DNA from 3 places in the Enterococcus durans genome. Region 1 is predicted to be linked to each of the others. Evidence: predicted binding sites of a transcription regulator. Region 1 holds the regulator's gene; each other region holds the start of a gene.
The links. The regulator LexA, encoded in region 1, represses DNA repair genes until DNA is damaged. The targets are predictions, from matches to a motif close to CNAACANNTGTTNG.

Region 1 (10,122 bases):
TTGAACTGAAATCGAATCGACTAGATGCATCCCCATATTTCATCTCTTGTACGAACCCGATTGAGGTAAACAATCTCAAATTATTATATACCGTTGCGACACTCATATTTGGAAAACGATGCTCCAGAGCTCGATAAATCTCATCGGCTGTTGGATGAGAATGATGTTCGATCAGGTATTCTAGCACCGCGTACCGCTGAGGTGTAATTCGTATATTTTCTTTTTTTAACTTACCAATTGCTTCTTCGACTATTTTGTTCTCCATTTTTTAAACACCCCAAAGTTGTTATTCTCGTCTTATCATACTATTTTTATTTTTTAAAATCTACTTTTCGTGAAAAGAAATTTCAAAATAATTAAAATATTGCGAAAAAAGGCGTAAATCAAGAATGAATCCCTCTTTTTACGCCTTTGACTCTATTATTTTATCCTAAACACTTATTTATCATCAACTATCTTTTTTATTAAAGTTCTTGATACAACGGTGTAGACAAATAACGTTCTCCATTATCAGGAACGATAGCCAATACTTTTTTGCCTTTTCCTAAAAGTGCAGCTTCTTTGAGTGCCGCTGCAATTGCTGCTCCAGAAGAAATTCCGACTAAAATGCCTTCTTCTTTCCCAACACGTCTCGCAGTCTCCATTGCTTCGTCACCTGTGATGCCAACCACCTTATCATAAACAGAAGTATCTAGTGTACCAGGAACAAAACCTGTACCGATTCCTTGGATTTTATGTGGTCCCGCTGCTTTTCCTTCTAAGATAGCAGATTCAGCAGGTTCGACTCCAACGATTTCAATTGATGGATATACTCGTTTTAACTCTCTACCTGCCCCAGTGATTGTTCCACCTGTACCGATCCCAGCCACAAACGCATCTAGTCCATTGACGCCAAAAGCTTCTTGGATTTCATGTCCTGTTGTTTTTTCATGGATCGCTGGATTCGCTGGATTTTCAAATTGAAGTGGCATGAAATAGCCGTGTTCTTCTGCTAAGCGTTTTGCTTCTTTGATCGACCCACTGATTGCTTCTGATCCTGGAGTCAAAATCAATTCTGCTCCATAGCCCTTCATCAATAACCGACGTTCCATACTCATCGTTTCAGGCATGACAATAATCACTTTATACCCTTTAGCTACCCCTACCATGGCTAAACCAATACCAGTATTACCTGAGGTTGGTTCAATGATCGTATCTCCAGGTTTCAGTATTCCATCTTGTTCTGCTTTTTCAATCATACTTAATGCGATCCGGTCTTTTACACTGCCGCCAGGATTAAAAAATTCAAGTTTCACATAAACTTCCGCTGACCCTTCAGGAACCAAGTGGTTTAGCTTGACGATCGGGGTTCTCCCAATCAACTCTGTAATTGAATGATATAATTGTGTCATGTGTATATTCCTCCTCATCTCGTCTTCTTCTTTATCATAATACAAATCAGAAGCTTCTGGCGAATAATTCGTCTTTCCTATTATAATACAAAAAAGCAAAGAAATATCATTTTAGACATTTCTTTGCTTATGAATAATGGCTCTATAATTTATGGGACTGATGAATCAAAATTGATTCTTCAGCCCCATTTTTCATTTTAGGTATTAAAAAACATATCGTTCTCTAGTATGATTAAATCACCACAAAATAAACTACGAGAGGACGATATGTTCTATGAATGATTCTATCAAAAAAATGTTGCGATTAATAGACCAAAATTTAGTAATCACTGAAGTTTCTTACGAGCTGTTTCAAAACAAAAAAACGATGGTCATCGATGCGGTTCTCTCTCCTGCTCCTTGTGCTTGTGCACATTGCGGTTCCTCTGTAATCGATGCTCACGGTCAAACGACCATTGTGAAGAATGGCAAGAAGAAAACTATTGTCCGCTTTGAAGAATACAACCACATGCCACTGATCATGCGTTTGAAAAAGCAACGCTACACCTGTAAAAACTGTTTGCGTCATTGGACAGCCCAAAGCTACTTTGTCCGTCCTAGACATTCGATTGCCAATCATGTCAAATGGAAAATCACTGCTTTACTCGCCGAAAAGATGTCTTTATCATTGATTGCCAAGCTTTGTCAGGTATCTTTGACGACTGTGATTCGTACATTGAAAGAGTTGAAAAACTATCTTCCGAAGCCGTCAAAAAGGACCCTGCCAAAAGTATTGATGGTGGATGAATTTCGTTCGCACGCTTCGATTGAGGATAAAATGAGCTTTATTTGTGCGGATGGCGAGACAGGAAAACTCATTGATATTTTGCCTACACGTAAATTATCGCGTTTGACACACTATTTTAGTCGCTGTACGAATCCTGAAGCGGTGGAATACTTAGTGACAGATATGAATGCCGCCTACTTCCAATTGACAAAACGTGTCTTACCGAATGCGAAAGTCGTCATTGATCGTTTTCATATCACCAAACATCTGAATCAGGCATTCAATGATTTTCGTGTACAAGAAATGAAAAGATTACACCAGTTAGGGCAACGAAGAGAAGCCGAGAAAGTGAAAAAGAACTGGCGCTTTCTTCTAAAAAACCGTCAAAAAATCAATTACTATGACTACAAAACATGGCGCAGTTTTCGTGCACCTAAATACCCGCTACTCACTGAAGCAATGATGATCGATCGATTACTGGCGTTTTCAACGCCTTTAAAGGAAGCCTATACTTTTTTCCATGAGCTGACCGAAGCCTTTCGAGACAAAGAACCTGACTTATTTTTTACCTTATTAAAAAATCTTCCTGAAACACTTGATGTCCAATTTCGCACGAAACTTCAAAACCTTTTAACTTACGAAGAAGGGATTTACAATGCTATGATTTACCCGTATTCTAATGGCAAAATAGAGGCCAAAAATACCCATATCAAGACACTGAAACGATTATCTTATGGATTTAAATCATTTGAGAACATGAAAATCAGGATTTTTTTGATCAATCAATTGATTCAAGTGAAATAACAAAAAAATCTGAGACAGAAGGTTAAGTCCTTCTATCCCAGATTTGATTTTACAAAACTCATCAGTCCTTATTGACAAAGAGCCTGAATAATAAGTAAAGCTACACATTCAACTCTTGACCGACTAGTAAAGAATAGTTGGACATCGACATTCCATTTTTGGCCATTAGATCGTCAACAGACATTCCGTACTTTTGGGCGATATCCCATAAAGTATCTCCTGAAACGACCGTATAAGTACCACCAGAAGATGCAGTTGATTTGCTACTCGTTGTCGTCGTTGTGGTTGTACTTGTTGTCGTCGTAGTACTTGTTGAAGACGATGTTGATCCAGTAGATGGTGTATCAAAACGAGTTAAATTATACGTATTAATCAATGAGTTCAATTTTGTACCATAATCAGGATCAGTCGCGTATCTACCTGTCAAATAGGCAGTCGCATCATAGAAACTAGTCGTATTGCTTTTCCATACGCCAGAATAATGATAATCGCCAGTTGAAAAACTAGTCGAACGTAAAACATTCGCATGATCTTGGAAAGACTCCCAATAAGAAGAATACTTGCGGAAAGGTTCATTCATCGTTACCCATTGTCCATCAATATATTCTTGCGTAGCCATATAAACAACCTGCCCACCATAACTACCTTTTACACCGAATAGATTATAATTCGGAGCACTGGATAATCCTGAAGTTCCATAAGCACTTTCCAATAATGCTTGGGCTATCATTACAGAAGCGTACAAGTCATTACTTGCAGCCACTTCTGAAGCAGACCAACCAATTTGATTGATAAACGCTTGAGGATCAGTTGTATTTTGCGGCGCTTGTTCGTCTGCACGTACATGTTGTGGTGCTGCTGTAACCATCATTGGCCCAACGAGCAATGTTGTCCCTACTAAAGGAGCAATTGCCTTCTTATTGATCACCAAAGTTCTTTTACTTTTCTGGTGTCGGGCACTGCGGGTCTTCAGCTCTTGCATTCGAATTCCTCCTCAAAAAATAAAAAACTCTAAATAAAATTTTCTATCTTTAAACAAACTTAATTAATTAAATTATACTTTTAAATTTCAGGAAACTCAAACTAATCTTAAAAAATTTACTTTTTGTAATCTTTAAGTAACATTAGCGAAATAATCCGTAACATAAATCGATCGTAAAACAGAATACCGAACACCTTCTGTTGATGCGATAAGAAACAACTTAATCTAATTTGAAGCATTTGTCAAGTTTTCTAGTATTCGGCTCCCTTGATGAACAAAGTTTTCCTGTTTTTTGCCGTCTCCAATCACGCTGTTTTCATCATTTTTTGATTCTCACACGAGCCACCCTTGCTGATCATCTACTCGCACACAAGAACTACATTGATGACTCTTTCCTTATGAACACAAAACTATCGACCGAGGATTTGTGCAGAATCTCGGTCGATAGTTTTTTCTCAGTGTTTGGACGTCAACTCATCATTCTAAAACACATTAGAAAACAGAGGATTCAAACACGGATTATTTTTGAGCCAAATATATGACAGTATTTTTTATAATTGTTCAAATGTACGAACGACATTTTCAACAGTGAAGCCAAATTCTTCAAGAATTTTATTTCCTGGAGCAGATGCACCAAAATGATCGATCGTGATCGTTGTTCCTTCTGTGCCGACATAACGTTCCCAACCAAAGGAAGCAGCAGCTTCAATTGCTACGCGTTTCTTGACATTTTTTGGCAAGACACTTTCTTTGTATTCCGCTGATTGTTTTTCAAAAAGATCAAAACTTGGCATTGAAACAACAGAAACATCTTTGCCAGCATCAGCAAGTTCTTTTTGTGCTTTTACAGCCAAATCTACTTCAGAACCAGTAGCAATCAAGATACCTTCAGGGGTTTCTCCTTTTGCTGGTGATAACACGTATGCACCTTTTTTCACCATTGTATCCGCAACTTCTTTTGTCGTTGGAAGTACAGGTAAGTTTTGGCGACTCAATACTAAGATCGTTGGTGTATCCGTTGATTCCATTGCGACTTTCCAAGCTGCACGAGTTTCATTTCCATCAGCTGGGCGAATCACGTGAACCCCTGGCATACATCTTACAGATGCCAATTGCTCGATTGGTTCGTGGGTTGGTCCATCTTCACCAACAGCAACTGAATCATGTGTCAACACATAAATTACCGGTGTATTCTGGATAGCTGCTAAACGAACGGCTGGACGCAAGTAATCAACGAATACGAAGAATGTACCACCATAGATACGTGTGCCTCCATGTAATTGGATACCATTCATCGCCGATGCCATTGCAAATTCACGTACACCAAACCAGATGTTACGTCCTTCATAGTGTTCAGGAGTGAAATCTTTGTCTGCTGCGACCATCGTATTGTTTGAACCAGATAGATCAGCAGAACCGCCCCAGAAGCTTGGTACTGCTTTAGAAAGCTCTTGGATCACTTCTTTACTTGATACACGACTTGCTTGACTGCTGCCTTCATCATAAGATGGTAATTCAGCATCCCAGTTTTCAGGCAACTTCCCAGCAAACGCATCTTCAAATTGTTGCGCTAATTCAGGGTACGCATGTTTATAGTTTTTGAACATTTCATGCCAAGCAGCTTCTGCTTTTTGGCCTTCCTCTACCATTGTTTGGTGGAAACGAGCAGCTACTTCTTCAGGAACTGTAAAGTCTGGATATTCCCAACCATAGACGCCTTTTGCCATCTTGATTCCTTCATCACCGATTGGCGCTCCGTGAACTGCTGAAGTCCCTTCTTTCGGTGATCCATACCCGATCACTGTTTTTACTTCGATCAATGTCGGTTTGTCTGTCTCTGCTTTAGCAGCTTCGATTGCTTTAGAGATTGCTTCAAGATCATTGCCATCTTTGACTAAAATATGTTGCCAGCCATATGCTTCATAGCGAGCCCCTACATTTTCCGTGAAGGCTTTTGACGTTGGGCCATCTAAAGAAATATCATTTGAATCATACAAAACAATCAATTTTCCTAGTTTCATGTGACCAGCCATTGAGCTAGCTTCTTGAGAAACGCCCTCCATCAAATCGCCGTCACCACAGATAGCGTAGGTGTGATGATCCACGATGTTGAAGTTTTCTCTGTTATATGTTGCTGCTAAGTGTGCTTCTGCCATTGCCATCCCAACAGCCATCGCAATACCTTGACCTAATGGACCAGTAGTTGCTTCGACACCGTCTGTATGGTTCACTTCAGGATGTCCTGGTGTTTTTGAATCCCATTGACGAAATTGTTTTAAATCATCAATCGAAACTTGATAACCCGCCAGATGCAATAAGCTATACAACATCGCAGAACCATGACCAGCTGATAATACGAATCGATCACGATCCGCCCAGTTTTTAGAAGTAGTCGGATTTACTTTCAGATGTTTTGTCCATAGTGCATACGCCATTGGTGCTGCCCCCATCGGTAGCCCCGGATGTCCAGAATTTGCCTTTTGAACTGCTTCAATACTTAATGTACGAATCGTGTTTACGCCTAGTTGGTCGATTTTGTCAAACAAAATAACCCCTCCTATTAATTTAGGTTTTTTTTACCTTTATTACTCACATACCATTTTATAAGATACCACTAGAAAAAGCAATGATTTTTAGTATTTTTTACTAAAAGTTGTTTTTCCGGTTGTGTAAGCCTTTTTTCTTCTGGATTTCTTTTAATTTATCTGGTGTGACATCATTTCCTTCAGGATCGACGATTTTCATTCCTTCAATATGATGTCTCATTCCCGAGCGAAAGGCATTTAAATACTCTTCTCTTAACTCTAATTGTTCTTTTTTTTCCGCTTCTGATAAGCCTTTTTCTTTCTTTATCCGAGCCAATTCGTTGATTCGCTCGATTTTTTCGGGTGATAGCATATGGAGACCTCCTTTTACTCTACTTCATATTATATAAAAAACGGAAAAAAAACAACTAGATAAACTAATATAAATACGAACATTTGTTTGAAACAAGACCTTTTATATGATATGATTTAGTTATTAATTGAAAGAAGGTGTACCTTGTGGCCCGACAAACTGAAACTAGACAAATCGAAGTCTTACGATATATCCATGAACAAGTGTCTCGAAAAGGTTACCCACCAACTGTAAGAGAGATCGGGGAAGCCGTTCAGCTTTCTTCTACCTCTACTGTACATGGCCATTTAGCAAGGCTTGAAAAAAAAGGCTTTATTCAAAGAGACCCAACAAAACCTCGTGCAATCGAATTGACAAAACAAGGATTGGCAAAAATCGGGGTTCGACCTTCCACGATTCCCGTACTTGGGGTGGTTACTGCTGGGGAGCCGATTTTAGCAGTCGAAGATGCTTCGGATTTTTTCCCTGTACCGCCTAATCTTTCTTCTGAAGAAGGCAGTTTGTTCATGTTAACGATCCGTGGCGAAAGTATGATCAATGCAGGTATTTTAGACGGAGACAACGTGATTGTCCGTAAACAAGAAACTGCACAAAACGGTGATATCGTCATTGCCATGACAGCAGAAGATGAAGCAACATGCAAACGATTCTACAAGGAAAAAGACCACTTCCGACTACAGCCAGAAAATGATTTGTTAGAACCAATCATTTTGGATCAAGTGTCCATTCTCGGTCGCGTAGTAGGTCTTTACCGCAGTCATATTTACTAGAATGCTATGAATTTTCGAAATAGATAAAAGCAATGAGCTGTGCCGTAAAAAGGTGTAGCTCATTTTTTCAACTTCCCTCTTTACAAATCGAACAAAAGTTCGTATACTATAAATACGAACTTTTGTTCGCATAAAATAATGAGGTGAGAAATCATGAAATCAATGAGACGTCTTGGCTTGGTATTAATGGTATTATTCTTAGGTATTGTTATTGGTAACTTTGGTATTCGACCAGCACTTTTAGTGTTTGTTCCGTTGTTTGCTTTGTGGTTCATGTTGTGGGATGAAAAGAAATACCGTCAGTCTGAACGACGTCGGCATCATGATGATCCCTTTTATCAAGAATCCTACTACAGTTCCAGACACTCCTAATGAACCAAGGAGCTGATTGTTTATTTTCAGAATAAAAATCTACTATTCCTCCCCCTTCTTCAAAAAGAATGGGAGTGGGACAAAAGTTGTTTTGATTTGAGAAATTGAAGAAAAAAACGAACAATACGCTTTTTGTATTGCTCGTTTTTTTTAAATTTTACGAAAAACCTGTCTTTTGGCCTTTCGTTTATTCGAGAGTCTGTTGCAAAACTGATTTTTAGTTTTATCCCACATTCTTTACCATGTATAACTGACGGATGTTTTCGTTGTCTCTTGGTTAAGCCTTACTGAATTCCATAATGTAACTCGTCTTAAAAATGGCTGTTGCAACTATCTATTTCAAGTTCACATGTTTGTCGAATCTCTTGATTACACTTTCCTATTTTATATATTCAATAGCGCTTGTAACACTTATTTTTAGGTGAAACTTCTGCAGTTTAAATCAGAAAACGACTGTCTATTTATCCCTAATTTATTGCTAGCTCCCCAATTTTCGAACTTTTTCTATTCACTGATCTTCTAGCATTGCTTTTTTCTATTCCTGTTGCTATAGCCTTTAATATACTTCTCTTCTCTTCTTCTCTTTTCACATTTGGTGTATTTTTATCTTTTTCCTTTTCTGCTTCCATTTTCTCATGAGGATCAGCACTATTTTTTATATTCTCTTGTTCTTGTGTTCGATTCAAGTGAGGACTTAAGTGATATTGATCTAAATTAAAAAGAGAAGACAAGGCGTAATTTTTAAATATCGTTGCTAGTTGGTCTGCTAATGGTTGCTCATCAAGATTTCTTGTTACCCTTTTTTTAAAGTCAAAACTTCTTTGCTCGGCAAGGTCTCTGATGATAACTGCTATCATTTCAGCATCTTCCATGTGAAAATTCACTCGTAACATATCATCGAAAATCAAAGCTCTCTCAACTGCCTGTGGCGATAAATTCGGCAAATTTTGCTGTTCTGCTAATCGATCGACAAAATTATGAAAGGCCGGAGATTTTACTATTTGAGGAAAGTTTTTATGATAATCATCTAACAGCTCCTTACCACTTATTTCATAACCTTTCCGTGGACTCGGGGCTAGCGCTATATCACCCGTACGTGCACCAAGATGTGTCGATTCATGTAGAATTACTTTGAATAGATCCCTTCTTCTCTCAATAACTGGATCAGGTGGCAAATGAAAAGTATCGGCCAGAAAGACCATTCTAGCTTGTGGATCAGTTGGTATCACGAATGCATAAACTCCCACTTTTTTTACTAATTGTGTTTCGTATCTCCCTGTATTTTGATTCAAAACCAAATCAGTAGATGCAATCCAAATATTTTCAAAGCCTGTATCTATTGTTGCTTGAAGGATTCGTTCCCCTCTTTCTGCTATTGATAGCAATCTTTGATTAATCTCTTTTAGTATCTGATTTTTATCTATTGCATGTTCTATTGTGAACATTTGTGCCAAATATTGCCCTTCTTTGGTAGCTGAAATATCTGGGACACTCGCCAATTGTTGGCATCGATCTTTTAGATATGAAAATGCGCGTCTTCCCTTATCAACTCCCTTTTTAAGATCTACTTGAAAATCTTTGAGAAAATCAGGTGAGTTCCTTGTATCGACTCCCTTGATTACTTGAAAATCGAGCTTAGGCCGGTTAGGAAGTGAAGTGAAGTGGGGATTCAGATCATTCTTCATCATGCTTGTCTTTAGATAAATCTCGTTTTCCAAAGAGGAGGCCAGAACCTCATTAGGTCTATTTGGAATAAAATTAGTCAATTTCTGAGGTTGTACCGTTAGATCCATTGGAACCGACAATCGTTGTATCATTATTTGACTTAGAGGCATTTGATTTGATGGAGGCAGTACAGATGCTTGTCTTACGGCATTCCACATATCTGATCTATCTGGACCAATAGGAAGTTTGTCTATCTCCTGTATAAAACTGAAGCGCGTACTCAAATCGAATTGTGGCAGGGCTACTTGTTGTGATCCTCCTGGTTGCGGTCCTACTGGTTGTGATCCTCCTGGTTGTGATCCTCCAGTTCTGTGATAATTTGCCTCAAATTTATCATACTCCAACTTAAGTTCAGCTTCCCAGATTTTTCTCTCCAAGACTGTTTCAACACGAAATTGATTGAATTCTGGGTGG
Region 2 (10,122 bases), 1.3 Mb from region 1:
TTTTCGATGGGCACCATCGCATAAGTTAGTTCCTGAATCAGCTGTGCATCGATCAAATCAATCAACGAGTCATACGATATCCACTCACCATTTTTAAAATAGCTAGTTACTGCACTATAAGTAAATGATCCCTTCGGACCTAAATAACCGATTTTCATCATCGTCCAACCTGCTTTATGATTTCTTTTATGATTTCTTCTGGCGTTTTTGCAGTTGTCTCAATCGTTAGTTTTGCTAATTTTTCATACATTTTTTCTCGTGTTGCCAATATCGTTTTTAGCTTCTGATCGCTATTTTCTACAGCCAAAGGACGAATATTGTCTTTGTCTTGCCGTATACGGTCGATCAGAATTTCTGCTTGTCCTTTTAAATAGATCACGAACTGATCTTGCAATACTTTTTGATTCTCTTTTTGTAAGATCACACCACCACCAGTTGCGATAATGGCATCATTACTTAATGCTTCTTTTAATAAAGCGGTCTCCTGCTCCCGAAAAGCTGCTTCACCAAACTCCGTGAAATAATGATTGATAGAACACCCCAAACGAGACACCAACACTTCATCCATGTCGATCACGGGTTGCTCCAAGCAAGCGGCTAATTTTTTACTGATTGTCGTCTTGCCAGCACCCATGAAGCCAATCAAAACAATGGCCGTCATGCTTGCTCCTCCTTGATTAGTTGTGCAAGATCCTGAAAGAATGCTGGATAAGAAATATTTACCGCTTCTGGATTTTCCAGCTCCACAGGTTCCTCTGTCAATAAAGCTGCAATCTGCAACATCATACCGATTCTGTGATCCCCATGACTGTCGACTTTTGCCCCATGCAAAGGCGTAGGACCATGGATAATCAATCCGTCATCTGTCGCCTCGATCGAAGCACCCATCTTCGTTAGTTCAGCGGCAGTGGCATCGATCCGATTCGTTTCTTTGACTTTAAGTTCCTGCGCATCTTTGATAATTGTGGTTCCATTTGCCTGAGTTGCTGCTAAAGCGATGACTGGTAATTCATCGATCAATCGCGGAATGATTTCTCCTTTAATCTCACAGGCATTCAATGTAGCCGAACGAACAATCAGATCAGCAGCTTGATTTTTTTCATCTTCATGAATTTGTTCGATTGTTGCACCCATTTGTTTCAACACATCAATGATTCCTGTACGTGTCGGGTTGATACCGACTTGTTTAAGGATAACTTCACTGTTTGGCAAAATACTTGCAGCGACTAGATAAAATGCAGCAGAAGAAATATCTCCTGGGACTGTTACTTCTTGACCGCTAAGAGTTTGTCCACCTTTCAAAGTGATTACTCGGTCTTCTATATCGATTTGTCCACCAAATTGCTTGATCATTTCTTCTGTATGATTCCTTGATTTTTCTTTCTCGATGATTTTCGTTGTCCCTTTTGCTTGTAACGCTGCAAAAAGAATGGCCGATTTTACTTGTGCACTCGCAATCGGCATCTGGTACTCAATTCCATGTAATGCATGACCAGATACTCTTAGTGGCGGAAACTCGGCATGTTCGATTCCCTGTAATTCAGCTCCCATCTCTCGAAGTGGTTTCATCACACGTTCCATAGGACGGCGATTTAACGAAGCGTCGCCAGCGATTTCAGAAGTAAAGTCGCTTCCTGCCAAGATGCCTAAGACAAGACGCATCGTTGTCCCTGAATTTCCTGCATCTAATCGAGTAGCAGGGGCTGTCAATCCGCTAAATCCTTTGCCATCAATATAGATCTTTTCATTTTTTTCTGTGATGGTGACGCCCAATTGTCTGAATACAGCAATCGTGCTCAAGCAATCCTCTGCTTTTAAGAAATTGTTCACGATTGTTTGCCCCTGACTAATCGCACCAAACATGATACTGCGGTGAGAAATCGATTTGTCAGCAGGAATGGTTAATTCCCCATTGATGCCATGTTTTGTGGTCAATAACTTCATTCACTCAACTCCTTACCCGACAATGAAAATTTTCTGCTTCTATCAACGCTTTTCCTTTTAGCAAGTCGGCTTGATTTTTAAATGACAATTCTAATACGCCAAAAACATCTTCCCTTGTTTCCTGGATCTTTAAATTGATGATCGAAATGCTTGCATGACTCAAAGAAGTAGTGACTTTTGCGACTGCCCCAGCGATATCGGGGATATCGACGTACAGATCATAAAAGGCAGGGATTGCTCCTTGTTTTTTCTGTGGTAGATGATCCCTGGTCTGTTTTGCTTGTGTAAAAAAATCATAAACAGCTTGCTGATTATTAGCTGCTAATTCATTTTTCAGATTTCCCATAGATATTTGCCAGTTTTCCAGCAATTTCAATAAAATCTCTTGATTCGTGATCAAAATATCTGTCCACATCTTAGGATCAGAAGAGGCAATCCGAGTAATATCTTTAAAACCGCCAGCTGCAAGTTGCGAAGCACGTGGGTATTTTTGACTTAGCGTTTCACATGCCTGCACTAAGCCAGCTGCAACGATATGTGGCAGATGACTCAATACGCCAACGATTTCATCATGGCTAGAAGCATCCAAGTCGACAAACTTCGCTCTCGTTGGCTGCAGAAGCTCTTTTAATTCGTCAATACGATCACTCTCAAGGTCATTCGTAAAGATATAATATGCTTCTTCAAACAAATTAGGGTTGCCCGCTCGAACACCGGACTTATGCGACCCCGCCATTGGATGGCCACCAATAAATGTAAATGGTAAGTCTTTTGCTAATTCCATTACTTTTGCTTTCGTGCTTCCTGTATCACTCACTAACACCGAATTTTTAAGAGGAAGATTTGCCAATATTTTCAGATATTCCAGACTGACTTGAACAGGTACAGCCAGCAAGATGATATCCATCTCACTTGCTATTTCAATCCCAGAAACGACCTGATCCACTAGTTGGACTTCTTTGGCTATTTCCCTTGTTTCCTCTGAATAATCCCAGCCGTAAAGAGTGACATTGGGCCCTTTGATTGCCCGGCACAATGATGCACCGATCAATCCTAACCCTATTACCAATACTTTTTTCATGGTTGCCTCCATTAAAATTCTTGGATCATTTGTCGGTGGTCATTAACTGCCTTTTTCAGCTCAGTTAGATTATCTGCCGGAAAATGGTCGAGAATTTCCATAGCTAAAGTTGTAGCAATCACGTGTTCTGCAACCACGGATGCTGCTGGGACAGCTGTGCTATCCGAACGTTCAACGCTTGCTTTATAAGGTTCTTTTGTATCAATATCCACACTCATCAATGGTTTGTACAAAGTCGGGATAGGCTTCATGACTCCTCGAACAATGATCTGCTCTCCGTTAGTCATCCCACCTTCAAAGCCACCTAAGTGATTGCTTGCTCTTTGATAGCCGTTTGTTTGATTCCACGTGATTTCATCCATCACTTTTGATCCTGGACGAAAAGCCGACTCGAAACCGATCCCAAACTCTACCCCTTTAAATGCATTGATACTTAACATCGCTTGTGCTAATTTCCCATCTAGTTTTTTATCCCATTGGACATAGCTGCCTAACCCAGCTGGTACGTTCTCCACTCGAACTTCTACAATACCACCTAAAGTGTCTCCAGCTTTCTTGGTTTCATCAATCAGTGTTTTGACTTGGTCCTCAATGGTCAAATCAACCATGTTGACTTCTGATATCGCTGTTTTTTCTTTGATTTCAGCGACCGAAAGTGTCATCGGTACTTCTGCCTTGATCCCGCCCAAAACAGCAACATGACTCGCAATCTCGATATCCAGTGCGGCTAAAAGCTGCTTCGACAAAGCCCCAATAGCGACACGCATCGTTGTCTCTCTGGCAGAAGAACGTTCCAATACATTTCTAAGATCACGATGTTGGTATTTCATACCACCAACTAGATCTGCATGCCCTGGACGTGGTTTTGCCACACGACGTAATTGTTCATCTTTTTCAGAAACCGGTTCTACAGACATCACTGTTTGCCAATTTTTCCAATCGCGATTCTCAACGATCATCGTGATTGGAGAACCCAATGTTTTGCCATGACGGATACCTGACGTAAGTTGTACTTGATCTTTCTCGATCTTCATTCGCCCGCCTCGGCCGTATCCTCCTTGACGTCTTGCAAGTTCCTGATTGATTTGGTCGACTGATATCGCCAGACCAGCTGGCACACCTTCGATAATCGCAGTTAGTTGTGGTCCATGAGACTCTCCTGCAGTTAAGTAACGCATCTAATCACCTTCTTTTAAATAGTCGTTCATCTCTTTGATTGGTATCGTCTGCACCTTCGCTTGACCGATCTTCTCTAATAAAATGATTTTCAAATTTTGTCCACGTGCTTTTTTATCATGTGTGATTGCTTGGAACAATTCATCTTCTTGCCAAGGTGTATAAGCAGTCGGTAAATGATATTTTTGATTCATTGCAATGATTTGTGCGGTGATTCCTTCTGGCATTTCTCGTCTTGCTTCTGCTTTCCGACTGATTTGGACCATCCCGATTGCTACCGCTTCTCCATGGCTGATTTTCCCATATCCCGCGGTATTCTCGATGGCATGACCAATCGTATGTCCAAAGTTTAGTAGCAAACGACTGCCATTATCATATTGATCTTCTTCAACTACTTTTTTCTTTACACGTAAAGCTTTTTCAATAACCGCTTCACTATGTGCCACTAGATCAGCGATACCTGTATAAGCAGCTAAATCATCCCATAAACTTTTGTCACTGATTGCTCCGCACTTGATGATTTCTGCAATGCCTTCTTGGATTCGTTTTTCAGGAAGTGTCTGCAATGTTTCTGGATCAATCAGCACCCCATCTGGCTGCGCAAATGTCCCGATCATATTCTTCGCTTTTGGTCCATTCACTGCTGTTTTTCCACCGATACTGGAGTCAACTTGTGCCAACAAAGAAGTCGGTATTTGGACAAAGGCGATCCCCCGCATATAAGTAGATGCGACGAAGCCAGCTAGATCGCCGACTACGCCTCCCCCTAATGCAATGATCCCATCACTTCTAGTGAATTGTTCTTCCGCTAGAAAATCATAAAGCACAGCTGCCATTTCAAGGGATTTACTTTTTTCACCAGCTGGTACCACATAGTGGACTACTTCATAGGTTGCTTCCAATTGTTTTTGAATCTGTTCTCCATAAATCGGGAATACATTTGTATCGCTGATGATAGCAATTTTTTTATTTCCCCATAAACCACCGATCCATTCGGAGATTTGTTCGAGAGAATTTCGCTTAATGACAATCTCATAGCTTTTTTCTGGTAAGACAACTTCTAACATTTTCCGCTCCTCTTTTCTATAAAGCGTTGATCTCTTTCATTGCTTCCACTAAAATATCTACTTCCTTCATCATCTTCAAGTAGTTCTTTTCATTCAATGATTGTTGTCCATCTGACCAAGCATGAAGAGGATCTGGATGGATCTCTACGATCATTCCATCAGCACCACTTGCTACACCAGCTCTAGCCATTGGAGAAACAAGATCCCAAACCCCTGTACCGTGACTTGGATCAACAATGATCGGGAAGTGGCTTAATTTTTTGATGATTGGGACAGCGCTCAAGTCAAAGGTATTTCGCGTCGCACGCTCGTAAGTACGGATACCACGTTCAATGAAGATGACGTTGAAATTATTTTGGACAGCAATGTATTCTGCTGCATTTAACCACTCTTCAATTGTACCTGAAATTCCTCGTTTCAAGCCAATTGGTTTACCTGTTTTACCAACAGCCTCTAACAAACGGAAGTTTTGCATGTTGCGGGCACCAATCTGAATGATGTCTGCGTATTCGCAAACAACGTCGATATGTGCTTCATCCATTACTTCGGTGATGACTTTCATACCGTAATGATCCGCTGCTTTACGCATCATCTTCAATCCTTCTACACCCAATCCTTGGAAAGCGTAAGGTGAAGTTCTTGGTTTGTATGCACCACCACGTAAAATTTTTGCACCACCAGCTTTTGCCATGCGTGCCGTTTCCATGATTTGTTCTTCTCCTTCAACGGAACAAGGTCCAGCCATTGTTACAAAACTACCGTCACCGATTTTGACCCCGTCCACATCAACGATCGTATCTTGTGGATGAAATTCACGTGAAGTTAATTTATACGTGTTTGAGATAGGTACTGCTCGTTCCACGATGTCGTATCTTTCAAAAGGAACATCATGGATAACTTTTGGATCGCCTAAAAGTCCTAGAACAAAGCGATCTTTTCCATGATTGATTTGGACATCTAGCCCTTCTTCTTTAATACGTGAAATAACGGGTAGTAACTCATTTTCTTTGATACCTGGTTTAATAATCAAAATCATAAAATAACATCCTCTGCTCTTTATTTTTTTAGTTTACAATTGCTTCATGGCTTTTTTATTCAATAGAATCGATAGATATTCAGTTTGCTTCTCTTTGCTCCTCCTTTATGTATTAAAAAAGCCCACCGTAGAAAATCTACAGTGGGCCATGAATAAATCAAAGAAAAAAGCCACTATAGATTTTTCATCTATGCGGCGAGCAAGTCATCTCAAACATCCTTAGCCATCATAGATACAAACAAGCGCTGATGTTTGTACCCATAACCTCATGAATACAAACCTATCTAAAATAGCTAAAGTAATAATTATTCAGTTGTGTACATAGGGTCATTTTCATAAAAAACCGCTCCAAACTGATTTAAGATTGAACTTAGTATAGATTTGTTTCTGAAAGATGTCAATATCTTTTTCATGATTTTCTTTTTTATTTTTCAATCTAGAGAATATACGAACAAATCCAACTGCAAACCTTCGTATATTTTGATCCTTTTCACTATTTGTTTATAGTTACTTTTCTAACCTTTTATCTTGTTTTCTACCTCCCGCCCAAAAAGCAAAACATACAGTACATTCAGTAATAATAAATGCCGCTACCGACCAATGATAAAAAATCGTCAATCCGAGAATAATAATAATAGCAACGGCTAACATCGCATCTTTCGTTCCAATATTCAGCATATACATTTGTTTTCCCCCATTTCTTTAATAACCAACTCTATTCTCATTCTGTAAAACAAGTCGAAAAAGGAAATTAAATCTCTTTATCCAGTTCACTGGTCTCTTTTTCAAATCATTCATACTTGAGGCATTCAGCATCCCTGTCGAATCGTTTTCGCATCGGCAATATCTAAGGCAAAAGTAAAAATAACTTTTCATTTAACACTTTTCCATGAAATGATCATTTTTCTTCTATTTATTACCGCTAGTATAGCGCTTTTCATTTCTATCAGCAATCATAAACAAAACATTTCTTTAAAAGAATGACTGTTTTTAGACCTAAGTTATGTGATTTTTCCATTGACACAAAATACGAACATGTGTTCTAATTACTAATGAGAGGTGACTGTTATGTTTAAAAATCAAAACCCTAAATTTGATTATACAAAAGAACCTTCCAGGGATATCCTTTGCATTGATTGCAAATCTTTCTACGCTTCTGTTGAATGTGTAGAGCGTAACTTAGATCCTTTAACGGCCAAACTTGTTGTTATGTCTTATCCGTCTGATTGCTTGGAAGAGCGAGGAAGCGGATTGATTTTAGCCTCTAGTCCGGCTGCAAAAAAAGCCTATGGTATCACAAATATCAGCAGAGCAAGAGATCTGCCTTTCCCCTATCCGCGTGATTTATATATTGCACCGCCGAGAATGGCCTATTACATGAAAAAAAATCAACAAATCAATGCCATCTACAAAACTTATGCAGATGAATTGAACCATCACGTCTACTCCGTTGATGAAAGTTTTCTTGATGTCACGAATAGTCTGAAACTTTTTAAAGTAAAAAATGCTTGGGATCTAGCAAAAATCATCTGTGAGGATGTTTATCAGCAAACTGGTATCTACACGACTGTCGGTATCGGTGATAATCCATTGCTCGCAAAGTTAGCTCTAGATAACGGAGCCAAAGATAACCCAGAGCGAATCGCTGAATGGCGCTACGAAGATGTGGCAAATAAGGTTTGGCACATCCCATCACTGACCGAATTTTGGGGGATCGGTCACCGAACAGCTAAACGCCTCAACCGTATGGGTATCACTTCGATCTACGATTTGGCACATGCCGACTATTATCGGCTAAAAGAAAATATGGGAGTCATCGGTACGCAACTGTTTGCACATGCTTGGGGAATCGATCGAAGTTTTTTAGGAGAAAAATATGTGCCTAAATCGAAAAGTATCGGCAACAGTCAAATTTTAAATCGTGACTACACGCGTCAAGAAGAAATCGAGATCGTCATCAAAGAAATGGCGGATCAAGTAGGTACACGATTGCGTCGCGAACATGTAAAAGCGCAAGTCGTCAGTCTCTGGGTAGGATTTTCTTTGGGGTATAAAGATAGCCAAGGCAAGACAGGATTTCATCAACAAACCACCATCGAAGCGACAAATTCAAGTCAACGATTAGCGGCTGTCTTGTTGAACCTCTTTCACAAACATTATCGCCGGCAAGACATTCGAAGTATTGGCGTGAATTGCTCCCATTTGGCCCACACAGACAGCTTACAATTAAATTTATTTGATGAGCCTGAAGTGCAAGTCGCAAATGCAAAAATCGATTTTGTTGTAGATAAGATCCGGCAGAAATATGGATTCAGATCGATCGTCCATGCCCATAGCTTGTTAGAAGGTGGTCGAGCAATTGCACGAAGCTCTCTTGTAGGTGGGCATGCGGGTGGATTAGCCGGTATAGAAGGTGAAGGTCATGCGTCGAACGAAAAAGGAATTTCTCGATTACAATGAATACCGCGACCGCCCTTTTGGATTGAAATGGGGCACAGCATTTGCAATGGATGAACTGATGAGTGGTATCAAAAAAAACGAAGCATGGGCTATCAAAGAAATCCAGCCGCTAACTCCGATGTCTCGTGAGGAAATCGATGCCGTACTATTAGAATCTTTTCTTTACCATAAAAAAATCACCCTTCAACGAAACACAAAAGACGAATTTGGCAGATACCTAGAAAATATTGAAGGAATATTTACTGGTGAAGCTTACGATTATTACTTAGTTCTTGAAGATACGAAGATCTACTGGTCAGATATTCGTCATATTGAGAAAAAAGAGGAGGAAAAATGGTTCACGGTCGCTTTTTCTGACGATGCATCCATACAACCATCCTTACACTCAAAACAGAACATCCAAGAATTGGAACAGATCAAAGATGAATTTTATCAACAATTCCCTGAAGAGGAGTGAATTTTTTATTTATCCCTTCATTGCTTATCATTATCCATTTCCTCCCATTTTTTAGAAAGAAGTGATTCTATTGAAAACTGCTGATAAACATTTCGAAACTATTGTCATTACTACTTTTATAGCCAAGCAACTCATCATTGTCCACTGTAAAAATGGACAAACATATCATGGGTTTGTCCAACCTAATCTCACAGAAAAAGGCTTCATGTTAGAGGAACAGTTTATTTCTTGGATAGATGTCCTAGAGATCCAGTTGACGGATCAATATTTTCAATTTTGGGAAGATATTTTACATTTGGAAAACGAACATAGCTGAATCGAGTAATGAGTAAAAAAAATAGGAAAATGAACTTTTTCTATCAACCAAATGCATTAAAAGAGTTGTGGGAACAAGAGTAATGACCTTCAATAAATTTATATTATCCCTGTATATCAAATCACTAAACAAACGCAAATAGAAACACCAGAGTTATTAGTAATACATGCTGAATTCGTGTTTCTACTGGGATTTTCTGTACTGCTAGTTTATTAATATTACTTTTCTAATTCAGCCACTTAATTACTTCTATTACTATGAAAAAGCATGGCGTCATCTGCCTAGTGTGGAGGTTCAAAGCAGATAGCATTGTATAAAAAATCCTGCTACTTCGCCAGTAGTCGACACGACTCTCTTTTATAGAAAACTATGAACATGGGAAAAATCTAAAAAACATCTCTGCTACAGACTCTCGAGTAAACGGTGGGAGCAGAAGCAACTCCTTCGGAAATAAGCCGAAATTCACAAAAATTTGAAAAGCAATTTTCGTTCATTTCTTCTTATTTCTCCGAGTTAAACACTTCTGTCCTAGCCTCTCTCAAATAAACGGCGTCCCACGGTTAGGTTTTTCGGAAAGTTCAAAAA
Region 3 (10,122 bases), 390 kb from region 1:
TCCCTGCAACCAGTAGAACAATGATGATCGTTAATGGATGGATATTCAATGATTTACCAATCACATTTGGATAGATGATATTTCCGTCTAATTGCTGCACGATCAATACCACGACACAACAAAGCAATGCTTTAACTGGCTCGTTGAAGACTGTAACTAGAAATGCAGGAGCTAATCCTAGATAAGGCCCCAAATATGGAATCAAATTCGTTAGCCCTGCAATCACTCCGAAAAGAAACGCATAATCTACACCAAGAATCATGTACCCTAAAAACGTAAATGTCCCAACGAACAAACACTCAATTGCCTGTCCACTGATATAGTTCGCTAATGTTTTATTTAATTGCCCAAGCAATTCCATGATTTGATCTCTTCTTTTTTCTGGAAAAAACTGTTGGATATTTGGTACTAATTTTTCACTATCCTTCAGCATATAGAACAAAACAAACGGGACTGTAATGATCACGATCGTAGCAGAAGCAATTGTTCCCACGATCGAACCAAGGCTAGTCGATACTCCGCTTAAAAATTGTTGGATGATCGTTCCATAGGAAATATCTAGTTGTTCAAAATATTTATTGATATTTACTTCCTTGAAGATCGGTAAATCAGATACTTGGATCAACCAACTTTCAACCTGTTTGAGAAAATCAGGTATGTTAGAAGCTAATGAAGAAATTTGCTGGATCAAACTTGGGATGACACTCAGCAAAATCCAGATGATTGCTGCTACTAATAAAAGTAACACGATCGCCACTGCCCAGACACGTTTGATTTTTGCTTTCATCAACAGTTTTACAATCGGATTCAGTAGATAATACAAAAATCCAGCAGTCAAAACTGGTGCGAATAGCGTTGAAAAGAATGTCCCAATCGGTTGAAAAATAAAATTGATTTTTGAAGAAACGAAAATCAATGTAGCTAATATGAGTAGTTCACAAGACCAAAACATTAGTTTTGATTGTTTTAATTTTTCAAACAATGTTTTTCCCCTTTCGTCTTTTTTACCAGTATATAGCATATTGGTAAAAATTTCTTTTATTCTTACTAAAATTTGATTTTTTTATCTACTTTTCAATTATTTTTCTTTAAAGTATACTAGAAAAAATGAAAGGTGGCTACAAGATGAAAGTAGTGCAAACAAAAGATACCTTGAGTACTATCTATCTCGATGCGGTTCGCATCAGAAATCAAGTGTTCGTCGTCGAGCAAGGTGTCCCTCTAACAAGAGAAATAGACAAAGATGAGGCCCATTGTGTCCATTTCGTTCTTTATTCAGATGAAAAAAAACCTTGTGGCACGGTCCGACTGCTTCCATTGGAGAATGGGAAAATGAAGTTACAACGCATGGCGATCTTAGCAGAGTATCGTCACCAAGGACTAGGCAAGATTTTAGTCGAGGAAGCCGAAGCATTTTCAAAAAAGCAAGGCTACAACACGATCTTACTTGGCGCTCAAGCAACAGCGGAAGCCTTTTATGAAAAATTAGGCTTTCAAGCATATGGTGAACCTTTTGAAGATGCTGGCATGCCGCATGTCCATATGAAAAAAGAATTTTGACCAACCAAGTATAAAAATCACAAAAAAAACAGTAAGCACAAAGACATGATCTTTGTCTTACTGTTTTTCTTTCTACTTGCGCGACAATTGCTTGTAACGGTTATACCAAATATCAATATAGCCTTCGGAGAAAGGGCCATCACCATTATTGATCCAGTCAACCAAGATCTTCACATTTTCTTTTAGGATAAAGTCGATATCATTTGGATAATTCATCATTTGGCTATGCATCTCATATTCATCGACATCTAGTAATCGTTTTTCACCATCAGGAAAAACTTTGATATCTAAATCATAATCAATATACTTTAGTGCCTCATCGTCCAGCAAAAAAGGTGAAGCTAGATTACAATAATAGGAAACCCCCTTTTCTCGAATCATTGCTATTACATTGAACCAGTATTTTTTGTGAAAATAAACAATTGCTGGTTCTCGAGTTACCCAACGCCGGCCATCAGACTCTGTTACAAGAGTATGATCATTAACACCGATCATTGAATGCTCACTTGTTTTTAATACCATGGTATCACGCCACGTTCGATGCAATTTGCCGTCATGTTTATAACTTTGGATCGTTACAAACTCGCCTTCTTTTGGGACTCCCATAGCAACCCTTCCTTACGCAGCATCTCATGCTTTGTGTTTGGGTGTTCATTACACCGACATCGTAATTATTATATCAATAAAAAAGTGCTTTGCCTAGAAAGGATTACTATTGTTTCGATTTTTCTCAAGTTGTTCCAGCAATTTGACTTGAACTTTCGGAAAAGCAACGTCATTAAAGCTATTGGGATTTAACCAGCGTGCGTTTTTCGTTTCACTTAGTACATTTTCTGATTGTGCGGGTATACGACCATAGAAAAGAAGCACATGCCATTTCAAATGGCTGAAAAGATGGGTTACTTCTCCCAAATGACGCTTTTGCCAAATCAGCTCATCAGAAAAAGCAAAGGGTAGTATATGCCCTTCTTCTTCCGCCACCAGCGACTCCGCAAATAAGTCAGGCTCATATGATTGCGCCCACTCTTCTTTTAAAAGATGGTATGTTTCTTTTGTCACTTCCAGCATCGGAAATGTCCACATTTTTGCTAGTAATTTTTGTGTATGCCTTTCTTCAAAATAATAGGCACCCGCTTCATTCTGGATAGCTGCACAAATATAATAAATGTCTTTTGGTTTTTCCTTTTTTGTTTTTACTGGATACTGCTGTTGCTTTCCTTCCTGTTCTGCCAGACAAAAAGCCTGGATAGGACATTCCTCACAAAGTGGTGAGGTGGGTGTACAAATAGCTGATCCTAGATCCATCAATGCTTGATTGAACTCACCTGGATGATTCTCATCAATAATACTTCGCATCGCTTCATCAAAGGTTTTTCTACTCGATGCTTTTGCAATATCTTCTTCAATACAAAATAGCCGACTGACTACCCTCATGACATTTCCATCGATTGCTGGCTCAGGCAAACCAAAAGCTATACTCGAAATTGCACCAGTCGTGTATGGACCGATCCCCTTCAATTTACTTATTTCTTCTGGCGTGCGAGGCATTTCCCCGCCATATTCAGCCATGATTTGTTTTGCCGCAGTTTGGATGTTTCGGACTCTCGAATAGTAGCCAAGTCCTTCCCAAGCTTTAAGCAGTTTTTCTTCTGGAGCATTTGCTAGCGATTCGATTGTGGGAAACCACTCCATGAAACGATAGAAATAATCAATCACTGTATCGACACGCGTTTGTTGAAGCATGATTTCAGAAATCCAAATTCGGTAAGGGTCTTGGTTGTAACGCCAAGGAAGGTTACGCTTTTCTTTTTCGTACCATTCGATAAAAATCCTTTGGAATTCTTTTTTCTGCTCACTTGTCCATTTTTCCCATTCTTTATTCACATTCTTCTTCCTTTTCCGTAATAAAACGTTGGATCATCTCTAGATCAAATCCTTTTTGATATAAACTTTGTTTGATTTTCATTTTTCTTTTTTTCGATTCAAATCGTAAATTTTTACGCCACAATTTTTCTCCCTGTGTTACTAAAAGGTCATATTCTTGCTCCTGATCTACTTCTTGCGGCAGATTTGCTATTGCTTGTTGGATGGCTTCTTGTGTAAATCCCTTTGTTAAAAGATTTTGTTGGATCTTTCTTATAAGTTCCTTGTGGCTTTTCCCGTGATTTTTATGATACAGTTTTTCCGCTACTTGCATAGCAATCGTTTGTTGATCTGTATCAGGATATTGAAACAACGCCTGTTCGATTATCTCTGGCTTCAAACCCTTTTGTTGTAATTGTTGTGCTAATTTCTTGGGCCCTTTATCACTTAACCTGACATTGGTTCGTACAAAACTTTCTCCATAAACCAAGTCATTGATCAAATCCAATTCTTTTAACCGTTCAACGATTTTATTGCGGTCTTCAAGATTGATTTCTTTGTCTTTTAAATACGTTCTGATTTCTTTTTCAGAACGCAGTTGATAACTCAAATAATTGAGGGCTTGCTGAAAGCCAAAATCAAAGCCGCTACTCTTTCTTATCTCTTGTAGCGTTTCGTCAGTCAACTCTTGGCCCTTCAATAAGCGATAGCGAACTAAAATATCTTCCGATACTCGCAACGCATCTCCTTCAGATAAATCAACTTGATAAAAAGGACCCTTGCCCTTGCTGATTCTAGTAACAGTTATCATCGACTCTCTCCCTTCGAACATATATTCCTATGATACCATAGAAAATCCCCATCTTTTCTTTTTATATGTTAGAATAAAGCCACACTATTAGAAAAAAGGAAGATACTTATGACAGAAACTATTGTCAAAAATGGCCAGACCATCCCTTTGAAAATCAAGCGTTTAGGCATCAACGGTGAAGGTATCGGTTACTTTAAACGATTGATCATCTTTGTTCCTTACGCCCTTCCCAAAGAAGAAGTACTTGTGAAAATCACAAAGGCTACACCTCGTTATGCAGAAGGACAGCTTGTTAAAATCAAAAAAGAAAGTAAGGATCGGGTAGTTGCTCCATGTCCAGTCTATTATGAATGCGGTGGCTGTCAGTTACAGCATTTAGCGTACCATGCGCAACTCGACTTCAAAAAAGACTTACTTTTGCAATCTCTTGAAAAATTTAAACCAGAAGGATACCGTTCCTATCAACTGCGCCCTACGATCGGAATGTCTGATCCTTGGCACTATCGTAACAAGGCCCAATTTCAGCTAAGAAAAAATAAAAAAACACAAAAAATAGAAGCAGGACTGTACCAAGCAAATTCGCACGAACTTGTGCCATTGACTGATTGCTTAGTCCAAGAACCAAGAACACAAAAGGTAATGAATACGGTAGTGACCCTTTTGAATAAATATGATCTTCCTATTTATGATGAAAGAAGCAATAGCGGCATCTTCCGAACGATCATGGTCCGAGTCGGAATCAAAACAGGCGAGTTACAAGTGGTCTTTATTACTCGAAGTCGGAAATTCCCTCAAAAAAATGCACTCATTCGTGAGATCAATCAAAGATTACCAGAAGTTGTTTCGATCATGCAAAATGTACAACCAAATAAAACTTCCCTAGTGATGGGTGATGAAACCCTTCATTTATGGGGGAAAGAGGCAATTGAAGAGCATATCAACGAAGTGACATTCGATCTTTCTCCTCGTGCTTTCTTTCAATTGAACCCACAGCAAACAGAAATTCTCTATGGCGAAGGAATCAAAGCATTAGCTATCCAACCAAACGAAACGATCGTTGATGCCTATTGTGGAGTAGGAACGATCGGGTTAAGTGTAGCAAAACAGGCGAAAGAGATCCGTGGAATGGATACAGTTCCTCAAGCTATCGCTGATGCCAGAAAAAACGCGGAACGTTTGGGCTATCAGAATACACGCTATGAAGTAGGAACAGCCGAAGAATTATTACCAAAATGGCTAAAAGAAGGATTTAAGCCAGATGGAATCATCGTTGATCCGCCAAGAACTGGACTTGATCCTCAATTGATCCAAGCAATCTTAGCCTATCCGCCAACTAAACTTGTCTATATTTCCTGCAACGTCTCAACACTGGCACGTGACCTTGTTGAATTAAGCAAAAAATTTCAGGTCGAGTATCTACAATCTGTTGATATGTTCCCTCAAACTGCCCGTTGTGAAGTTGTTGTAAAGCTAACAAAAAAATAGACTTAATCGAAAAAGATCGAGATAGAAGTGTTTAACTCCGAGAAATAAGAAGAAATTAACGAAAATTGTTTTTCAAATTTTTGTGAATTTCGGCTTATTTTCGAAGGAGTTGCTTCTGCTCCCGCCGTTTATTCAAGAGTCTGTAACAAAACTGATTTTTAGATTTGTACCACGTTCGTTTATTTTTTGCTGACAGTCTTCAATGCACGAAATAAGGTTTGGAACTGTCCTTTGAATGACATGACTTGTTCAAAGATATCCTCTCCATCATTCAACATTTTCACAGTGACCCAACCTAATGATTCTGTAATTGCACTAGCAACAGTCGCATTGATAGCAGCTCCTGTAACTGTTCCAACAGCTGGCACAAATTTCACGAGATTTCCCACCGCACTTCTGCCTAGGCTAACCACCACTAATTCTTTTGACAAACTTTTTCCAAGACTTTCAGACCATGGCTGGCCGAATAGCTTATGCAAACGAGCCATCATTGTCAACTGAACCGGAACCAATAAAAAAGCATCTGAAAATGGGATAGGAGAACATCCAATGATCGCTGCTGTCAATGAAGCAGCATGAATGATACGATGGCTTTTTTTTCGAGTGATTGGATCTACCCCTTTTAAAAAATCTTCGAACACATGGTCAAATTTCACTTGATTTTTCTCCAGAATCGTTTCGGCCACTTTTTTTGATTTTTCGTACGTATTCAAAATAACCTTTGATGTCTTTTGTGGGATTTTTTTAAGTACTTCAGAGAAAAAAGAGTCAAATTCTTCTTGGTCTAATTCCTCTGAAAGTAATGGATCAACTTCCTGTTCTTTACTCTTTTCTTTACTAACTGTTGCTTTTTTCTTTAACAATCTCATCGATCGATTCCTCCTTATTACTGAAAACATTCTTCTTTATGGATTGAAGAGAAGAACACTCATTCTCTGTATATGCCAAAGACGACCAAAACAAAAAGGCCAATTAGCTATTTTGATACATCCAAAGCTTCAACATACACACATAGTGATTTCCTATTTGTTGCTTTAAGCGAGACATTTTCCTGATGTCCGTGTAGTTCCATGATACAATAACCTGTTACTGAACCAAAATCATTGACTCACAAAAAAAGCGAGAGAAAAGTACACTCACTTTTCCCTCACTCTATAGGATTGAATAAACTATTAGAACAGTAGAAACTCCTTGAAAAATAAATGAAGACTCGCAAAAATTTGAAGTTGCGTGCATTCTGACCTATTCATTTAGGAGTAGCACTTCTATCCAACCTAATTGATATTTACTTATTATTGGATATTTACATCAATTGCTTGATAAAAAGCATTGGTGGTATCACTGATGTTCCACACAGCTAAAATCACATGGTAGCCTTTGCGATCTTGCGGAACAGTGATTGTTTGATTGACGATTTTAGGTGGTACAGTTGCTTTATCATCAATTTGCGCAATCAATTCAAAATCACTGATTTTCAATGGTGCATTAGGATTCCAACCTGTTTTTGTCATATAGTAATCCCATGTGCTTGTTCGATGTTGCGCAGTTAGGTTCCATGAAATAGTCAAATTACCAGGATTGATCACACTTTTATGCCATCTTGTTGCCGTTTGCTCATCCAATGGTTCAAACCCAGTGACTCCAGCACTTGCTAATTTTCCATCAATAAATGTATTCTTAGGTGCTTCGATACTTTGTGGCTCCCACTGTGCGCGTCCAACATTTTGATTCAAATTACCCGCTGCTGCCGTACCAAAATAAGCACGGCTTCCAGGGGAAGTGACATATCCATGTGCAAATCCAGAAGTACCGAATCCAAACAACCCTAACATGACTACACCGACAAACAATAAGACATTAAGCTTCTTCATGAATGAACCTCCTATTAGTTGATAGGTTCATTGTAATCGCTTTCTTTATCAATGACAAACATTATGCTTTTATGATTTTTAACTGATTTTTTCCCATAAAGCTGGTACGATATCTGGTGTCCAGCCAGCAATTGATGTATGTGCTTGTAAGCAGCGATAACTAGATCCACCATAAGTTACGATACTTCCAATACTGTAGGCTTGATTAGTTGTCCAAGTATTTCCTTGGCTATCTTCATCCAATGTTTTAACAGTGATTGCTTGACTGAAATCAGATGATCCAGATTGGTTGATTGCTTTGACTTGATAAGTGTAAGTTGTACCAGCATCTAAATTAGTATCTTCAAATTCATTCGTTTCACTGACACCTATACGAATGCCGTCACGATAAATAGCATAGTGCATCACTTGTTCATTCGGTGTATTTTTCACCCATGTTAACGTTAATTTATTCTGTAAAATATTTTTAGCTGTCAATTGAAGTGGCACAGAAGGTACTGGTAGCTGGCCTTCCGTTTCATCATTAGTTTTAAGCGACAAAATAGCAGAACGTTCTGACTTATTACCCGCTGTGTCTACTGCTTCTACCGTATAAGAATACGTCGTAGCTGGTTTTAATCCCTTATGAAGGAAATTCGGTACCTTACTTGTTCCCACCAAACGATTTTCTTCGTAAATATTATAATGAGATACTTGAACATTGTCTGTGGATGCAGTCCATGACAATGAGATCGAATCAGAGGAAGCCACTCCATGTAAATCAGTTGGTGTAGATGGTTTTTCAAAATCTTCTGGTGATGGAGTATCTTTGCCAAATTGTTGAGCGACCGTTAAAAATTCATATTGATTTTTGACTTTACCTTGCCCACCATCCACCATTGCATCTCGGTTCATTGACCAGTAAGAAACCATACCGATTTTCTTTTCTTTTGCATGTTGGATAACCTTATTGAGCATTGCTGTTGTAAAATACGGATGTGCTTCACTTTCAAATCCAATCGAAGGCGTTGTGCCTAGTCTTGCATATGCTTGTTCATCTGTTAACGTCGTGTTGGTGAAACGCTTGTAATAATCCTTCAATTGAACCATCGTATTGTCTACTGCATCTAAAGAACCTTGTGCGTAGTCAGGAACGACACTGCCATAACACATCGTCATCAAATTAACTGTAGTTAGCTCTACTCCTGCCTCTAAATAGGCTTGTAGTACAGACAATCCTGTCGAAATCAGCCCAGTATCCATAACTGGTAAAGTCAATGTCACTTCTACACCCGTTTTTTCTTGGACTTGCCTGATCGCTTTTGCATTTGCTAAATTTTCTTGATAGCCCATTGCTGCCGCTTCCACATCGAAATCGACTCGAGTAAGGCCATAGCCTTGGATGATTTCGGTGTATGAATTAGCTAAAATAGAAATATCTTGTGTCGTTTCCCAAAAAGCACCAGAATTCAATCCACCAAAAGAAATCGCCACATCACCACCGATTCCTCTCAATTCACGAATTGATTTTTTGATTCCTTCATATTGCCATTGATCATTGTCACTCTCGCTTAGTCCACTAAAGCCACCCCAAGCCCAGTCAATTCTGTCATTTTTAACTCCTTTTGCTTGCATGAATCCTAAATTAAAAAATTTTTGCTCAGTCTTCTTTGCAACTGCTGCAAGATCTAACGCACCGTTGCTTGAAAGATCTTCTTTTGAGCTATAGGCAGTCATGTCCACAAAAGGAGCGACCACTTGATCTCCCCACTGAATACCTTGACCAACCCCAAAATCTGCTTGTTGTTTACTACTTTGTTCTGTTGCCAATGTTTCCTCTGCATCTAACAATAACGGTGCAATCAGCAAACTACAAAGCGCCGCTCCTACAAATAATCTTTTAAACTTTTTCTCCATTTCCCCACCCCTATCATATTTTTGTTATTAAAAACATTTATGTAACCGATTACATATAAATTATAACATTTAGAAAATAACAAACAAAACAATATTAACGTTATTTAATTTATTAAAGTCAAATTCTAAATTTAACATGTTTGTTGCTAAAAATCAGTTTAAAACTAAGAAAGAGTAGTACAAATGAGGCTGGGACAGAAGTGTTTAACTCCGAGAAATAAGAAGAAATTAACGGAAATTGCTTTTCAAATTTTTGTGAATTTCGGCTTATTTCCGAAGGCGTTGCTTCTGCTCCCGCCGTTTATTCGTTTTTAAAGAATGAGACAAAAGTGTTTCTTACTTTTGTCCTACACTCATTCTAAATAGGACTAAATGGCTGATTTTCAAAACGTCAAATACTTCTGTCTAGCCATCAACTAAAATAATAGCTAACCGAATGATTACTTTTACCTTTTGGATCCTCAGAGTAAATTTGAGTATGTCTGAAATGTTCATGGTAAACTTAAATCATAGAAGGGAGATAATAAAATGGTTATATTAAAAGATTTTCGTTTTTGGTTATGTACAGTGGGAATCGTTATCCTAGGATTTATATCAGGGCTACTTAGTGGCAATCCTGGAAGTTACTATTATTCA

Region 2: a site for LexA is predicted at 7,335-7,348, ahead of CJZ72_RS03125 (Y-family DNA polymerase). Genes of this name have one in related genera too.
Region 3: a site for LexA is predicted at 4,249-4,262, ahead of recX (recombination regulator RecX). Genes of this name have one in related genera too.

The regions. Positions count from the first base shown of each region.
Region 1 covers NZ_CP022930.1:2,342,174-2,352,295, reverse strand. The annotation lists gene CJZ72_RS11190 (Fur family transcriptional regulator) at 1-265, opposite strand, end outside; gene cysK (cysteine synthase A) at 465-1,391, opposite strand; gene CJZ72_RS11180 (ISL3 family transposase) at 1,666-2,961, shown strand; gene CJZ72_RS11175 (glucosaminidase domain-containing protein) at 3,062-3,943, opposite strand; gene tkt (transketolase) at 4,495-6,489, opposite strand; gene CJZ72_RS11165 (DUF896 family protein) at 6,590-6,841, opposite strand; gene lexA (transcriptional repressor LexA) at 6,988-7,611, shown strand; gene CJZ72_RS11155 (hypothetical protein) at 7,765-7,983, shown strand; gene CJZ72_RS11145 (QWxxN domain) at 8,451-10,122, opposite strand, start outside.
Region 2 covers NZ_CP022930.1:632,027-642,148, forward strand. The annotation lists gene pheA (prephenate dehydratase) at 1-158, opposite strand, end outside; gene CJZ72_RS03090 (shikimate kinase) at 158-661, opposite strand; gene aroA (3-phosphoshikimate 1-carboxyvinyltransferase) at 658-1,944, opposite strand; gene CJZ72_RS03100 (prephenate dehydrogenase) at 1,949-3,025, opposite strand; gene aroC (chorismate synthase) at 3,037-4,203, opposite strand; gene aroB (3-dehydroquinate synthase) at 4,204-5,268, opposite strand; gene aroF (3-deoxy-7-phosphoheptulonate synthase) at 5,285-6,304, opposite strand; gene CJZ72_RS14470 (hypothetical protein) at 6,812-6,988, opposite strand; gene CJZ72_RS03125 (Y-family DNA polymerase) at 7,373-8,764, shown strand; gene CJZ72_RS03130 (hypothetical protein) at 8,727-9,221, shown strand; gene CJZ72_RS03135 (hypothetical protein) at 9,283-9,537, shown strand.
Region 3 covers NZ_CP022930.1:1,947,828-1,957,949, reverse strand. The annotation lists gene CJZ72_RS09305 (AI-2E family transporter) at 1-982, opposite strand, end outside; gene CJZ72_RS09300 (GNAT family N-acetyltransferase) at 1,126-1,560, shown strand; gene ntdP (nucleoside tri-diphosphate phosphatase) at 1,633-2,166, opposite strand; gene mutY (A/G-specific adenine glycosylase) at 2,260-3,444, opposite strand; gene recX (recombination regulator RecX) at 3,437-4,234, opposite strand; gene rlmD (23S rRNA (uracil(1939)-C(5))-methyltransferase RlmD) at 4,343-5,719, shown strand; gene CJZ72_RS09275 (YcjF family protein) at 5,899-6,588, opposite strand; gene CJZ72_RS09270 (lytic polysaccharide monooxygenase) at 7,012-7,590, opposite strand; gene CJZ72_RS09265 (fibronectin type III domain-containing protein) at 7,669-9,486, opposite strand; gene CJZ72_RS09260 (TspO/MBR family protein) at 10,015-10,122, shown strand, end outside.